Regions from separate parts of the Peribacillus sp. FSL P2-0133 genome, predicted to be linked through region 1. Evidence: a T-box and tRNA genes for the amino acid it is inferred to sense, from the RefSeq annotation. Region 1 holds a T-box; the other holds one or more tRNA genes.

Region 1 (7,733 bases):
ATATTTGTTCTTTACATTTTTCGAAGCCGGAAGTTCGATTCCCGCTTTGCTTGCGATGTCGACGATTCTTTCACCTGCAAGCTTATCAAGATTGACTTTCTTTGCAATGGCTTCCATATCCTTTTTCAATCCGGCTGGAGCGACGTCTGTCGACTTTTTGAATAAGGCCTTAATTGCTTCTTGCTGCTTGTTGCTAATGACTGCCGTACTGCTTGCTCCATTTTCATTAAGATCCTCAATAAGGGGCTTAACCTCGACTAAGTGATTATAAACGGCTTCCCTTGCCGTTTTATTCCCGGCAAGATGAAGAGCCAGGAATGGCGAAGCTTTATAGTATAAAGAGGAAAGGGTACGTCCCTCAGGCGACTTCGTGAGAACCTCATCTCTAAACACGCGGAGTGTTTTCAACATGGATTCTCCCGTTTTCTTATCGTTTACACTCACTTCAACCGGGCATGATTCGAGATCCTCCCCTTCGTCCCCGGCAGATGGTGGCAATGTTACTGAATGCGCATTGATGGAGTATTCAGCTACATTTTCCGCATCCGGGATCGGATTTCCCTCATCATCCGTATCGCCGAAATATTCAACTTTAACATAATATGTGCCTTCCCAAGCATATGGGAAATCGATTACAGCTTTTTCATCAGGATAAGAAGAGACAATATAATTGCTCTCATCTTTTTCTGCTTTTTCTTTATCTTGATATACGGAGATATTCAAGATTTTGTCCGAATTGACTTCGAACTCAATATGGGAGAACTTTTGTATTTCTTCTGTTGTGGGACTGATTTGATACCATTGAACATCCGGTTTTTCAAACTTTCCGTCCAGAGTGTCCCCATTTTTGATCGTTTTTACATTTTCAATGGGTGTTGCAGGTGCAGCTTGAGAATTTAGCGGTACCATCAAGCTGAAAATCAGTGCAAAAATTAGTACACACGCCGTAATTCGACTCACATTCTTAAATTTCACGGTTTCCCCTCCAATAATTGGTTAAAAAATAACAGTACTATACCAAACTATCACACTGTAAAATTTTATCAACCAATTTTTTCCCTTTTTTATGTCAAATGCTTGATTTATTTGTCCATCAAGCCAAAAAATGATTCACATGTACCAATTAAGCAAGATATTTGAGTTCCGATGGTCATCTCATGACGATAGTCGTTGCCAACATCTGATAGATTCAAATCGGTGGAAATCCTAACATGACCTATTTCCTAATGGCCGGCCAATGACTGCGAAAAAAAAGCTGCCCCAGCAGTTAAAATATGCGGGACAGCTTGCAATCATTTTTATTTAGTTTGCGACGATATTGACTAATTTGCCTGGTACGGCAATCACTTTACGAATGGTTTTCCCATCGATTTGTTCTTTGATGGAATCATCACCCATCGCGATTTCTTCCAGTTTTTCTTTCGTAGTGTCAGTCGGCACCATTAATTTCGCTTTGACTTTTCCGTTGATTTGGATGACGATTTCGACTTCGTTATCCACTAACTTCGCTTCGTCGAAAGCCGGCCATGTTCCGTATGTGATGCTTTCGGAATGGTCCAGTTTAGACCAAATTTCCTCGGCGATGTGCGGTGCAACTGGTGCAAGCAGTTTTACGAAGCCTTCGACATATACTTTAGGAAGCGAATCCGCTTTATAAGCATCATTAATGAATACCATCAATTGTGAAATCGCCGTATTGAATTTCAATTCCTCATAGTTCTCGGTCACTTTTTTAACCGTTTGATGATAGACTTTTTCGAGCTTGCCCGTGTCATCCGTCTCTGTCATCTTATCTGTGATCGTACCGTCATCGTTGACCAATAAACGCCAGATACGGTCAAGGAATCTGCGAGAACCGTCCAATCCGTTTGTGGACCAGGCAATCGAAGCATCCAATGGCCCCATGAACATTTCGTACATGCGAAGTGTATCGGCACCATGGCTTTCAACGATATCATCCGGGTTCACGACATTCCCTTTGGATTTACTCATTTTTTCATTATTCTCGCCAAGGATCATTCCTTGGTTGAATAGGTTTTGGAATGGTTCCTTCGTTGGCACGACACCGATATCATACAGGAATTTATGCCAGAAACGAGCGTAAAGCAAGTGAAGCACCGCATGCTCGGCGCCGCCGATATAAATGTCGACCGGCATCCATTCTTTTAATTTTTCAGGATCTGCAAGTGCTTCCTTGTTGTCCGGATCGATATAACGTAGGAAGTACCAGCTGCTGCCTGCCCACTGTGGCATCGTGTTTGTCTCACGGCGCCCTTTTCGTCCGTTTTCATCCGTTACATTCACCCATTCCGATATGTTCGCAAGTGGTGATTCGCCTGTACCTGAAGGCTTGATGTCCGTAGCTTTCGGTAAAATCAGCGGAAGATCTTCTTCCTTCACTGGAGACATCGTGCCGTCTTCCCAATGGATGATTGGAATCGGTTCACCCCAGTAACGCTGACGGCTGAATAACCAATCGCGAAGGCGGTATGTTATTTTCTTCGTTCCGATTTCTTTTTCTTCCAGCCATTTGATCATGGTCGTAATGGCTTCTTCTTTATTCAATCCATCAAGGAATTCCGAATTCACATGAAGTCCATCGCCTGTATATGCTTCACTTGTAACGTCTCCGCCAGCTACGACTTCCTTGATTGGCAAGTCGAACTTGACTGCAAATTCATAATCACGCTCATCATGGGCAGGAACGGCCATGATTGCTCCTGTTCCGTAGCTGATCAACACGTAATCGGCAATCCAGATCGGCATTTTTTCGCCGTTTACCGGGTTAATGGCATAAGCCCCCGTGAACACGCCTGATTTATCCTTTGCCAAGTCTGTTCTTTCCAAGTCGCTTTTATGTTTCACTTCATCTAAATAGGCTTCAACTGCCGCCCTTTGATCAGCCGTCGTAATTTTATCGACAAACTGATGTTCAGGTGCCAATACGGCATATGTTGCACCGAATAACGTATCCGGACGAGTCGTGAACACCGTGAATGATTCATCGAAGCCATCGATATTGAATGTAACCTCCGCTCCCTCAGAACGGCCAATCCAGTTACGCTGCATATCCTTGATGTTTTCCGGCCAATCCACATCATTCAGATCATCGATTAAGCGGTCCGCATACGCCGTGATACGAAGCATCCACTGTTTCATCGGACGGCGCTCGACCGGATGGCCCCCACGTTCACTTTTCCCATCGATGACTTCTTCGTTAGCCAATACCGTGCCAAGTGCCGGACACCAGTTAACGGCCACTTCATCAATATATGCAAGGCCCTTTTCATATAATTTCAAGAAGATCCATTGCGTCCATTTGTAATAGTCGGGATCTGTCGTGTTTATTTCGCGATCCCAGTCATAAGAAAAACCAAGGGCTTTGATTTGGCGGCGGAACGTGTTGATGTTGTGCTCCGTGAATTCAGCCGGATCATTTCCCGTATCGATCGCATATTGCTCTGCAGGAAGTCCAAAAGCGTCCCAGCCGATCGGGTGCAATACATTATACCCCTGCGCCCGTTTCATCCGTGCCAGGATATCGCTTGCCGTATAACCTTCCGGGTGCCCTACATGAAGACCGGCCCCTGAAGGATACGGGAACATATCCAGGGCGTAGAATTTGCGTTTGCCGCTTTCTTCACCCGTTTTGAATGTCTTATTGCCTTCCCAATACTTTTGCCATTTCGTTTCTATGCTTCTATGGTCAAAACTCATATGATTTCCTCCTAATTTCCGTATAAAAAACAATAAAAAACCCCTCATCCCAAAATAGGGACGAGAGGATTATGTATATCTTCCCGCGGTACCACCCACATTGGCGATAGCTAAAATCCGCCCAGCTTAAAACATCCGTAACATGGATTGAAACGCCAGGCATTACTTTTCACCTTCACACCCGGGACTCCAAGGCGAGTTCACGACCATCCCAGGTTGACTTGCACCACCCGTCAACTCTCTTTACTGGTTTAAACCGCTACTATTCCTCATCATAGTCTTTATGAGAATATTGCATTTTATTTCATTCTAGTCAATTTCACCGATAATTGCAATAGCCGTACATAAACATTATCGACAGGTTTTTCATTATATATGCGAATTCAAGAAAAATTGTGCAAAAAAAGGGAGCTATTCATTCATAGCTCCCTTGCTTCCCTTTAATGTCGCAGTAAAATCATTTCATTCCTCAATTCATTCAACTGCTGCTGCATCCGAGTAAGCATATCCCGTTGTTGGGCATTAGCGCTGTTGTATAATCGTTCCATATCCGTCAATGCCTCTTCGATATACCTCTGCGAATTTTGAAATTGTTCATCATCATAATGCTCCTGCCGTGAGGCTTCGTTAAATTCATACTCTGCAAAATGGAGAGCTCCTTCACATTGCTCTAAAAAATGATCGACGGATTGTCTGGTTGCCATTACAAACCCTCTCCTTCGCGTCTCATTTGGATGATTCGGAATCATCTTCATTAGTTTGAGCAATTAACGAGTGGATTATCATTTTTTTTGAGCAATCATCCTTTATCCCAAAACTTTTCCCCTTGATGTGAAATGAACCGCTCGATCCATTCGGCAAAGCCCATATGGAGTTTCTCGCCTTCTTCAAAATCATCGATATGGCCTTTTACCATTAAATACTCCTTATCGCCTTTAGCGACGGCTTCCCCATCGATGACGATATTATCTTGATAAATGCAGGCCACTTTATAGCATCCCTCGTAGGAATTTTCATATGTGTAATTAATAATATCATCCAGACTGTATAAATCATTTTCCCCACCCGATTCCACATTATCGAACAGACGGCATCCATTGGTTATTTTTAAAAACTCCTTATAATCCTCGGGCAGAAGCAGTCCGGTTTTCTTTTCAAAGGAATGAATTTGTTCATCCGAAGCAGGTGAATTGAAGGTGCAAGTGGCTTTGTATATGAACCCATCTTCATTTACTTCGATCACCTGATTATTTTCGGCTAATTTCTTTTTCATTTGATTAATTGCTTCTTCAACTTGACCGGTCATGTCCATCAGCTCCCGATTGGATATAGTCATTCAAAGATATACTGGAAATAGCAGCAAAATGTTTAGCCTTCAAGTATACAGTATACGCTTATTTTTCAAAAAAAGACCTAGCTGCGAGAATGTTGTATAATATATGTTGCGCTTTATTTTATTTAGGAGGTTGCTGATTTGAATCAAGCAAACCCGTTTATATATGCAACGGATAACAAACGATATCATACATGGAATTACCACCTGAGGGAACATTTTGGACATAAGGTCTTTAAAGTTGCCCTGGATGGCGGTTTTGACTGTCCGAACCGTGATGGCACCGTCGCACATGGCGGCTGTACCTTCTGCAGTGCCTCAGGCTCTGGTGACTTTGCGGGCAACAGGGTTGAACCCCTCGACGTCCAGTTTAAGAAGATCAGCGAACGGATGCATCATAAATGGAAAGATGGAAAATATATGGCCTATTTCCAAGCGTTCACGAATACGCATGCACCCGTGGCAGAGCTTCGCGAGAAATATGAAAGTGTATTGACCCAGGAAGGTGTCGTCGGACTCTCGATCGCGACACGCCCGGATTGCCTTCCAGATGATGTAGTCGAGTATTTAGCGGAATTGAACGAACGCACCTACCTTTGGGTGGAGCTTGGTCTCCAGACGGTTCATGAAAAGACCGCAACGATGATCAACCGTGCCCATGACTTCGATTGCTACAAAGAAGGCGTCGATAAACTGCGCAAACACGGCATCCGCATATGCTCCCATATCATCAATGGCCTTCCTCAGGAAGATTACGGCATGATGATGGAAACAGCCCGTGAAGTTGCCAAACTCGATGTGCAGGGGATAAAAATCCATTTACTTCATCTATTAAAAGGAACACCGATGGTCAAACAATATGAAAAGGGCATGCTCGAGTTTCTTGACCGTGACGATTATGTCAGCCTGGTATGTGACCAGCTCGAAATAATCCCTCCAGAAATGATCGTTCACCGCATTACGGGTGACGGTCCGATCGATTTGATGATCGGTCCAATGTGGAGCGTTAATAAATGGGATGTCTTGAATGCCATTGACGCCGAATTGAAACGCCGCAATAGCTGGCAGGGAAAAAATCATCACACGGAGGTACAATCATGAAGCTTGATCGAATTTTGCCATTCGCCAGGATTCTGCTGGAAAAAGCGGTCCGCCCCGGGGATATAACCATAGATGGCACGATGGGCAACGGTTTTGATACGGCCTTTCTTGCAGGGCTTACAGGTGTAAACGGACATGTCTATAGTTTTGATATTCAGAAAGAAGCGATCCAAACCACAGCGGCGAAACTGAACGCGGAGAATTTACAAGAGCGCTGCACCCTCATTCACGATGGGCATGAACATATAAGCAAATACATCAGGAAAGAACATTCCGGAAAGATCACAGGTGCCATTTTCAACCTAGGCTACCTTCCTGGCGGAGACAAATCAATCATCACCCAAGCCGATACGACGATATCAGCCATTGAACAGCTGTTCGAACTGCTGGCACCTGAAGGCATCATCATCCTCGTCATTTACCATGGTCATCCGGGGGGATCGGAAGAACGGGATGCATTGATGGATTATGTAGAGAACTTCCCTCAACAAAAAGCCCATATCCTGAAATACGGGTTCATCAACCAAGCAAACAATCCGCCATTCATTGTCGCGATTGAAAAGAGATGAAAGACTTTTGACACCGTTCAATACGAACGGTGTTTTTTCAATCCCACCACGCAGGCAGCAGAATTACCAATCATAACTTTTTGAATTTTTCGTCTATAATGATTATAATGATAGAAAATAGATAAGAGGGTGCAGAAGATGGAACATTTGCCTACTTCAATACTGACGGATATACTGACTGAAAAAATCAAAAGGGATTCAAGTGAGCAATACGGGAATTTTGTCAGCTCGCTTAACTCGTTGACAGAAAAACAAAAAACCATGGAGGACCTCAAACAATTCGATCATCATTTTGATAAGTTCCTGCCACAGCTCGATTTAATGATTTCCACCCAAAACCATGAAGCAATCATGAATATGAAAGCGACGCTTTTGGACCTATTCGCCAATGACTTGACCTTCAAATCCATTTATCTTCTATCGACCGCATTATCCAATAAAAAAGAACTTACACATTTAAACCAATTTATGTATCCGGTTACTTTCTGGGCACCGGTCATCAAATCGAACGAAATGCTTAAAAACGCAGGCTGAACCAAATAAAAACAAGCTGCCGAGATCTAACTTCGGCAGCTTTTTCATTTATCGTGACAGTATGTACTGATCAAACGACATACCCTAATATCTTTAAACGGTTCTCAACAAAACTCAGCGCATATTGAAATACATCATCACGCTCTGGTTCATTGAAGATTTCATGATAAAGCTTCGGCCATTCCTTATATTGCTTTTCACTGGCCAAGTTATAATTAAACCACTCACGAACCGCCTTCTTATTCACGATTCGGTCATCTCCGCCCTGCATGACCAAAAGCGGCACATCCTGAAATTCAGGAATCTCTTCAAAAGCATCCTTCATGGCCTGTGCAAGCTCCCGATACCAACGAATCGAAACCTTTGTGATATATAATGTATCGTTTCTATCGGATTCACGAACTTCCGCACTCCTCGTCGCCATTTCAGGTGTCAATCCGGAATCTACCCTGAACATAGGCATCATGATGTTCAAACCA
Region 2 (7,733 bases), 730 kb from region 1:
TCTTGACATCCTCTGACAACCCTAGAGATAGGGCTTTCCCCTTCGGGGGACAGAGTGACAGGTGGTGCATGGTTGTCGTCAGCTCGTGTCGTGAGATGTTGGGTTAAGTCCCGCAACGAGCGCAACCCTTGATCTTAGTTGCCAGCATTCAGTTGGGCACTCTAAGGTGACTGCCGGTGACAAACCGGAGGAAGGTGGGGATGACGTCAAATCATCATGCCCCTTATGACCTGGGCTACACACGTGCTACAATGGATGGTACAAAGGGCTGCAAACCTGCGAAGGTAAGCGAATCCCATAAAGCCATTCTCAGTTCGGATTGCAGGCTGCAACTCGCCTGCATGAAGCCGGAATCGCTAGTAATCGCGGATCAGCATGCCGCGGTGAATACGTTCCCGGGCCTTGTACACACCGCCCGTCACACCACGAGAGTTTGTAACACCCGAAGTCGGTGAGGTAACCTTTATGGAGCCAGCCGCCTAAGGTGGGACAGATGATTGGGGTGAAGTCGTAACAAGGTAGCCGTATCGGAAGGTGCGGCTGGATCACCTCCTTTCTAAGGATAATTACGAGAGCGCTTTTGTTTTGTTCAGTTTTGAATGAGTAATTCATTCAAATAGGAAAGAGAAGCATCACGATGTGATGGATTCTTTCTGCTTTGTTCCTTGAAAACTAGATAATAGATAGAAGGCAATTAATTTTTTTCAAAGCATCTGTAAGACTTTTTTAACGGTTAAGTTAGAAAGGGCGCACGGTGGATGCCTTGGCACTAGGAGCCGATGAAGGACGGGACTAACACCGATATGCTTCGGGGAGCTGTAAGTAAGCTTTGATCCGGAGATTTCCGAATGGGGAAACCCACTGTTCGTAATGGAACAGTATCTTTACCTGAATACATAGGGTACTGAAGGCAGACCCGGGGAACTGAAACATCTAAGTACCCGGAGGAAGAGAAAGCAAACGCGATTTCCTGAGTAGCGGCGAGCGAAACGGAATTAGCCCAAACCAAGAGGCTTGCCTCTTGGGGTTGTAGGACACTCAACATGGAGTTACAAAGGAACGGGGTAAATGAAGTGATCTGGAAAGGTCCGTCGAAGAAGGTAAAAACCCTGTAGTTGAAACTTCGTTCCCTCCTGAGTGGATCCTGAGTACGGCGGGACACGAGAAATCCCGTCGGAAGCAGGGAGGACCATCTCCCAAGGCTAAATACTCCCTAGTGACCGATAGTGAACCAGTACCGTGAGGGAAAGGTGAAAAGCACCCCGGAAGGGGAGTGAAATAGATCCTGAAACCGTGTGCCTACAAGTAGTCAAAGCCCGTTAATGGGTAATGGCGTGCCTTTTGTAGAATGAACCGGCGAGTTACGATTTCATGCGAGGTTAAGTTGATGAGACGGAGCCGCAGCGAAAGCGAGTCTGAATAGGGCGAATGAGTATGAGGTCGTAGACCCGAAACCAGGTGATCTACCCATGTCCAGGGTGAAGTTCAGGTAACACTGAATGGAGGCCCGAACCCACGCACGTTGAAAAGTGCGGGGATGAGGTGTGGGTAGCGGAGAAATTCCAATCGAACCTGGAGATAGCTGGTTCTCTCCGAAATAGCTTTAGGGCTAGCCTCAAGATGAGAGTATTGGAGGTAGAGCACTGATTGGACTAGGGGCCCCCAACGGGTTACCGAATTCAGTCAAACTCCGAATGCCAAATACTTATTCTTGGGAGTCAGACTGCGAGTGATAAGATCCGTAGTCGAAAGGGAAACAGCCCAGACCACCAGCTAAGGTCCCAAAGTATACGTTAAGTGGAAAAGGATGTGGAGTTGCTTAGACAACCAGGATGTTGGCTTAGAAGCAGCCACCATTTAAAGAGTGCGTAATAGCTCACTGGTCGAGTGACTCCGCGCCGAAAATGTACCGGGGCTAAACGTATCACCGAAGCTGTGGATTGACACCATTAGGTGTCGATGGTAGGAGAGCGTTCTAAGGGCGTTGAAGTCAGACCGGAAGGACTGGTGGAGCGCTTAGAAGTGAGAATGCCGGTATGAGTAGCGAAAGAAGGGTGAGAATCCCTTCCACCGAATGCCTAAGGTTTCCTGAGGAAGGCTCGTCCGCTCAGGGTTAGTCGGGACCTAAGCCGAGGCCGAAAGGCGTAGGCGATGGACAACAGGTTGATATTCCTGTACCACCTATACATCGTTTGAACGATGGGGGGACGCAGAAGGATAGGGTAAGCGCGCTGTTGGATATGCGCGTCCAAGCAGTTAGGCCGGAAACGAGGCAAATCCCGTTTCCATTAAGGCGGAGCTGTGATGGCGAGGGAAATATAGTACCGAAGTTCCTGATTCCACGCTGCCAAGAAAAGCCTCTAGTGAGATGTAAGGTGCCCGTACCGCAAACCGACACAGGTAGGCGAGGAGAGAATCCTAAGGTGTGCGAGAGAACTCTCGTTAAGGAACTCGGCAAAATGACCCCGTAACTTCGGGAGAAGGGGTGCTTTTTAGGGTGAATAGCCCAGAAAAGCCGCAGTGAATAGGCCCAGGCGACTGTTTAGCAAAAACACAGGTCTCTGCGAAGCCGCAAGGCGAAGTATAGGGGCTGACACCTGCCCGGTGCTGGAAGGTTAAGGGGAGAGGTTAGCGCAAGCGAAGCTTTGAACCGAAGCCCCAGTAAACGGCGGCCGTAACTATAACGGTCCTAAGGTAGCGAAATTCCTTGTCGGGTAAGTTCCGACCCGCACGAAAGGTGTAACGATCTGGGCACTGTCTCAACGAGAGACTCGGTGAAATTATAGTACCTGTGAAGATGCAGGTTACCCGCGACAGGACGGAAAGACCCCGTGGAGCTTTACTGCAGCCTGATATTGAATTTTGGTACAGCTTGTACAGGATAGGTAGGAGCCTGAGAAGCCGGAGCGCTAGCTTCGGTGGAGGCGTTGGTGGGATACTACCCTGGCTGTATTGAAATTCTAACCCGCGCCCCTTATCGGGGTGGGAGACAGTGTCAGGTGGGCAGTTTGACTGGGGCGGTCGCCTCCTAAAGAGTAACGGAGGCGCCCAAAGGTTCCCTCAGAATGGTTGGAAATCATTCGTAGAGTGTAAAGGCACAAGGGAGCTTGACTGCGAGACCTACAAGTCGAGCAGGGACGAAAGTCGGGCTTAGTGATCCGGTGGTTCCGCATGGAAGGGCCATCGCTCAACGGATAAAAGCTACCCCGGGGATAACAGGCTTATCTCCCCCAAGAGTCCACATCGACGGGGAGGTTTGGCACCTCGATGTCGGCTCATCGCATCCTGGGGCTGTAGTCGGTCCCAAGGGTTGGGCTGTTCGCCCATTAAAGCGGTACGCGAGCTGGGTTCAGAACGTCGTGAGACAGTTCGGTCCCTATCCGTCGCGGGCGCAGGAAATTTGAGAGGAGCTGTCCTTAGTACGAGAGGACCGGGATGGACGCACCGCTGGTGTACCAGTTGTCTTGCCAAAGGCATAGCTGGGTAGCTACGTGCGGACGGGATAAGTGCTGAAAGCATCTAAGCATGAAGCCCCCCTCAAGATGAGATTTCCCATGGCGCAAGCTAGTAAGATCCCTGAAAGATGATCAGGTTGATAGGTCAGAGGTGGAAGCGTGGCGACATGTGGAGCTGACTGATACTAATAGATCGAGGACTTAACCAACGCTTTTTAAAAAATGAAATACCTTCTTATTATCTAGTTTTGAAGGAACAACGTTCCTTTTATGTTTGGTGGCGATAGCGAAGAGGTCACACCCGTTCCCATTCCGAACACGGCAGTTAAGCTCTTCAGCGCCGATGGTAGTTGGGGGTTTCCCCCTGTGAGAGTAGGACGCCGCCAAGCAGTTATATATGGAGGATTAGCTCAGCTGGGAGAGCATCTGCCTTACAAGCAGAGGGTCGGCGGTTCGATCCCGTCATCCTCCACCATTTTTACACTTGCCGGTGTAGCTCAACTGGTAGAGCAACTGACTTGTAATCAGTAGGTTGGGGGTTCAAGTCCTCTTGCCGGCACCATTTTCATACAAGCTTGATATAGCATATATAAATAGTATATATGAGCCATTAGCTCAGTTGGTAGAGCATCTGACTTTTAATCAGAGGGTCGAAGGTTCGAATCCTTCATGGCTCACCATTTTATTATGCGGGTGTGGCGGAATTGGCAGACGCACCAGACTTAGGATCTGGCGCCGCAAGGCGTGGGGGTTCAAGTCCCTTCACCCGCATGTTCGCGGAAGTAGTTCAGTGGTAGAATACAACCTTGCCAAGGTTGGGGTCGCGGGTTCGAATCCCGTCTTCCGCTCCACTATTTATTTATGCCGGGGTGGCGGAACTGGCAGACGCACAGGACTTAAAATCCTGCGGTAGGTGACTACCGTACCGGTTCGATTCCGGTCCTCGGCACCATCTTTCATCTTAATATGCGCCCGTAGCTCAATTGGATAGAGCATCTGACTACGAATCAGAAGGTTGTAGGTTCGACTCCCGCCGGGCGCACCATATTTTTTCGGGAAGTAGCTCAGCTTGGTAGAGCACTTGGTTTGGGACCAAGGGGTCGCAGGTTCGAATCCTGTCTTCCCGACCATGATTTTTTTGGGGCCTTAGCTCAGCTGGGAGAGCGCCTGCCTTGCACGCAGGAGGTCAGCGGTTCGATCCCGCTAGGCTCCACCAAAAAAACTTGACAAGCCCATTTGGCTTTGATATGATAAGAAAGTTGATTCTTTAAGAAGAGTCAAATTGCTCTTTGAAAACTGAACAAAACAAAGCGCCAACGTTAAATTTTAAGTGAGCACACACTATCAAAAAAGCAAATGAGCAAGTCAAACATTTCTTCGGAGAGTTTGATCCTGGCTCAGGACGAACGCTGGCGGCGTGCCTAATACATGCAAGTCGAGCGAATCGATGGGAGCTTGCTCCCTGAGATTAGCGGCGGACGGGTGAGTAACACGTGGGCAACCTGCCTATAAGACTGGGATAACTTCGGGAAACCGGAGCTAATACCGGATACGTTCTTTTCTCGCATGAGAGAAGATGGAAAGACGGTTTACGCTGTCACTTATAGATGGGCCCGCGGCGCATTAGCTAGTTGGTGAGGTAATGGCTCACCAAGGCGACGATGCGTAGCCGACCTGAGAGGGTGATCGGCCACACTGGGACTGAGACACGGCCCAGACTCCTACGGGAGGCAGCAGTAGGGAATCTTCCGCAATGGACGAAAGTCTGACGGAGCAACGCCGCGTGAACGAAGAAGGCCTTCGGGTCGTAAAGTTCTGTTGTTAGGGAAGAACAAGTACCAGAGTAACTGCTGGTACCTTGACGGTACCTAACCAGAAAGCCACGGCTAACTACGTGCCAGCAGCCGCGGTAATACGTAGGTGGCAAGCGTTGTCCGGAATTATTGGGCGTAAAGCGCGCGCAGGTGGTTCCTTAAGTCTGATGTGAAAGCCCACGGCTCAACCGTGGAGGGTCATTGGAAACTGGGGAACTTGAGTGCAGAAGAGGAAAGTGGAATTCCAAGTGTAGCGGTGAAATGCGTAGAGATTTGGAGGAACACCAGTGGCGAAGGCGACTTTCTGGTCTGTAACTGACACTGAGGCGCGAAAGCGTGGGGAGCAAACAGGATTAGATACCCTGGTAGTCCACGCCGTAAACGATGAGTGCTAAGTGTTAGAGGGTTTCCGCCCTTTAGTGCTGCAGCTAACGCATTAAGCACTCCGCCTGGGGAGTACGGCCGCAAGGCTGAAACTCAAAGGAATTGACGGGGGCCCGCACAAGCGGTGGAGCATGTGGTTTAATTCGAAGCAACGCGAAGAACCTTACCAGGTCTTGACATCCTCTGACAACCCTAGAGATAGGGCTTTCCCCTTCGGGGGACAGAGTGACAGGTGGTGCATGGTTGTCGTCAGCTCGTGTCGTGAGATGTTGGGTTAAGTCCCGCAACGAGCGCAACCCTTGATCTTAGTTGCCAGCATTCAGTTGGGCACTCTAAGGTGACTGCCGGTGACAAACCGGAGGAAGGTGGGGATGACGTCAAATCATCATGCCCCTTATGACCTGGGCTACACACGTGCTACAATGGATGGTACAAAGGGCTGCAAACCTGCGAAGGTAAGCGAATCCCATAAAGCCATTCTCAGTTCGGATTGCAGGCTGCAACTCGCCTGCATGAAGCCGGAATCGCTAGTAATCGCGGATCAGCATGCCGCGGTGAATACGTTCCCGGGCCTTGTACACACCGCCCGTCACACCACGAGAGTTTGTAACACCCGAAGTCGGTGAGGTAACCTTTATGGAGCCAGCCGCCTAAGGTGGGACAGATGATTGGGGTGAAGTCGTAACAAGGTAGCCGTATCGGAAGGTGCGGCTGGATCACCTCCTTTCTAAGGATAATTACGAGAGCGCTTTTGTTTTGTTCAGTTTTGAATGAGTAATTCATTCAAATAGGAAAGAGAAGCATCACGATGTGATGGATTCTTTCTGCTTTGTTCCTTGAAAACTAGATAATAGATAGAAGGCAATTAATTTTTTTCAAAGCATCTGTAAGACTTTTTTAACGGTTAAGTTAGAAAGGGCGCACGGTGGATGCCTTGGCACTAGGAGCCGATGAAGGACGGGACTAACACCGATATGCTTCGGGGAGCTGTAAGTAAGCTTTGATCCGGAGATTTCCGAATGGGGAAACCCACTGTTCGTAATGGAACAGTATCTTTACCTGAATACATAGGGTACTGAAGGCAGACCCGGGGAACTGAAACATCTAAGTACCCGGAGGAAGAGAAAGCAAACGCGATTTCCTGAGTAGCGGCGAGCGAAACGGAATTAGCCCAAACCAAGAGGCTTGCCTCTTGGGGTTGTAGGACACTCAACATGGAGTTACAAAGGAACGGGGTAAATGAAGTGATCTGGAAAGGTCCGTCGAAGAAGGTAAAAACCCTGTAGTTGAAACTTCGTTCCCTCCTGAGTGGATCCTGAGTACGGCGGGACACGAGAAATCCCGTCGGAAGCAGGGAGGACCATCTCCCAAGGCTAAATACTCCCTAGTGACCGATAGTGAACCAGTACCGTGAGGGAAAGGTGAAAAGCACCCCGGAAGGGGAGTGAAATAGATCCTGAAACCGTGTGCCTACAAGTAGTCAAAGCCCGTTAATGGGTAATGGCGTGCCTTTTGTAGAATGAACCGGCGAGTTACGATTTCATGCGAGGTTAAGTTGATGAGACGGAGCCGCAGCGAAAGCGAGTCTGAATAGGGCGAATGAGTATGAGGTCGTAGACCCGAAACCAGGTGATCTACCCATGTCCAGGGTGAAGTTCAGGTAACACTGAATGGAGGCCCGAACCCACGCACGTTGAAAAGTGCGGGGATGAGGTGTGGGTAGCGGAGAAATTCCAATCGAACCTGGAGATAGCTGGTTCTCTCCGAAATAGCTTTAGGGCTAGCCTCAAGATGAGAGTATTGGAGGTAGAGCACTGATTGGACTAGGGGCCCCCAACGGGTTACCGAATTCAGTCAAACTCCGAATGCCAAATACTTATTCTTGGGAGTCAGACTGCGAGTGATAAGATCCGTAGTCGAAAGGGAAACAGCCCAGACCACCAGCTAAGGTCCCAAAGTATACGTTAAGTGGAAAAGGATGTGGAGTTGCTTAGACAACCAGGATGTTGGCTTAGAAGCAGCCACCATTTAAAGAGTGCGTAATAGCTCACTGGTCGAGTGACTCCGCGCCGAAAATGTA

Evidence for each region. The T-box of region 1 lies ahead of leuS (leucine--tRNA ligase). A T-box ahead of a tRNA ligase gene usually reads a tRNA of that ligase, here a tRNA-Leu.
Region 2: it encodes a tRNA-Leu, which carries the amino acid that the T-box ahead of leuS (leucine--tRNA ligase) is inferred to sense. The anticodon was not compared.

The regions. Positions count from the first base shown of each region.
Region 1 covers NZ_CP150254.1:5,170,295-5,178,027, forward strand. The annotation lists gene MKY17_RS24885 (Ig-like domain-containing protein) at 1-975, opposite strand, end outside; gene leuS (leucine--tRNA ligase) at 1,303-3,717, opposite strand; T-box leader at 3,771-4,002, opposite strand; gene MKY17_RS24895 (DUF2524 family protein) at 4,158-4,421, opposite strand; gene MKY17_RS24900 (SMI1/KNR4 family protein) at 4,517-5,023, opposite strand; gene MKY17_RS24905 (TIGR01212 family radical SAM protein) at 5,192-6,151, shown strand; gene MKY17_RS24910 (class I SAM-dependent methyltransferase) at 6,148-6,720, shown strand; gene MKY17_RS24915 (hypothetical protein) at 6,859-7,254, shown strand; gene MKY17_RS24920 (alpha/beta hydrolase) at 7,325-7,733, opposite strand, start outside.
Region 2 covers NZ_CP150254.1:92,029-99,761, forward strand. The annotation lists rRNA gene MKY17_RS00480 (16S ribosomal RNA) at 1-556, shown strand, start outside; rRNA gene MKY17_RS00485 (23S ribosomal RNA) at 732-3,664, shown strand; rRNA gene rrf (5S ribosomal RNA) at 3,729-3,844, shown strand; tRNA gene MKY17_RS00495 (tRNA-Val) at 3,855-3,930, shown strand; tRNA gene MKY17_RS00500 (tRNA-Thr) at 3,942-4,017, shown strand; tRNA gene MKY17_RS00505 (tRNA-Lys) at 4,060-4,135, shown strand; tRNA gene MKY17_RS00510 (tRNA-Leu) at 4,145-4,226, shown strand; tRNA gene MKY17_RS00515 (tRNA-Gly) at 4,232-4,306, shown strand; tRNA gene MKY17_RS00520 (tRNA-Leu) at 4,319-4,407, shown strand; tRNA gene MKY17_RS00525 (tRNA-Arg) at 4,424-4,500, shown strand; tRNA gene MKY17_RS00530 (tRNA-Pro) at 4,509-4,585, shown strand; tRNA gene MKY17_RS00535 (tRNA-Ala) at 4,596-4,671, shown strand; rRNA gene MKY17_RS00540 (16S ribosomal RNA) at 4,830-6,380, shown strand; rRNA gene MKY17_RS00545 (23S ribosomal RNA) at 6,556-7,733, shown strand, end outside.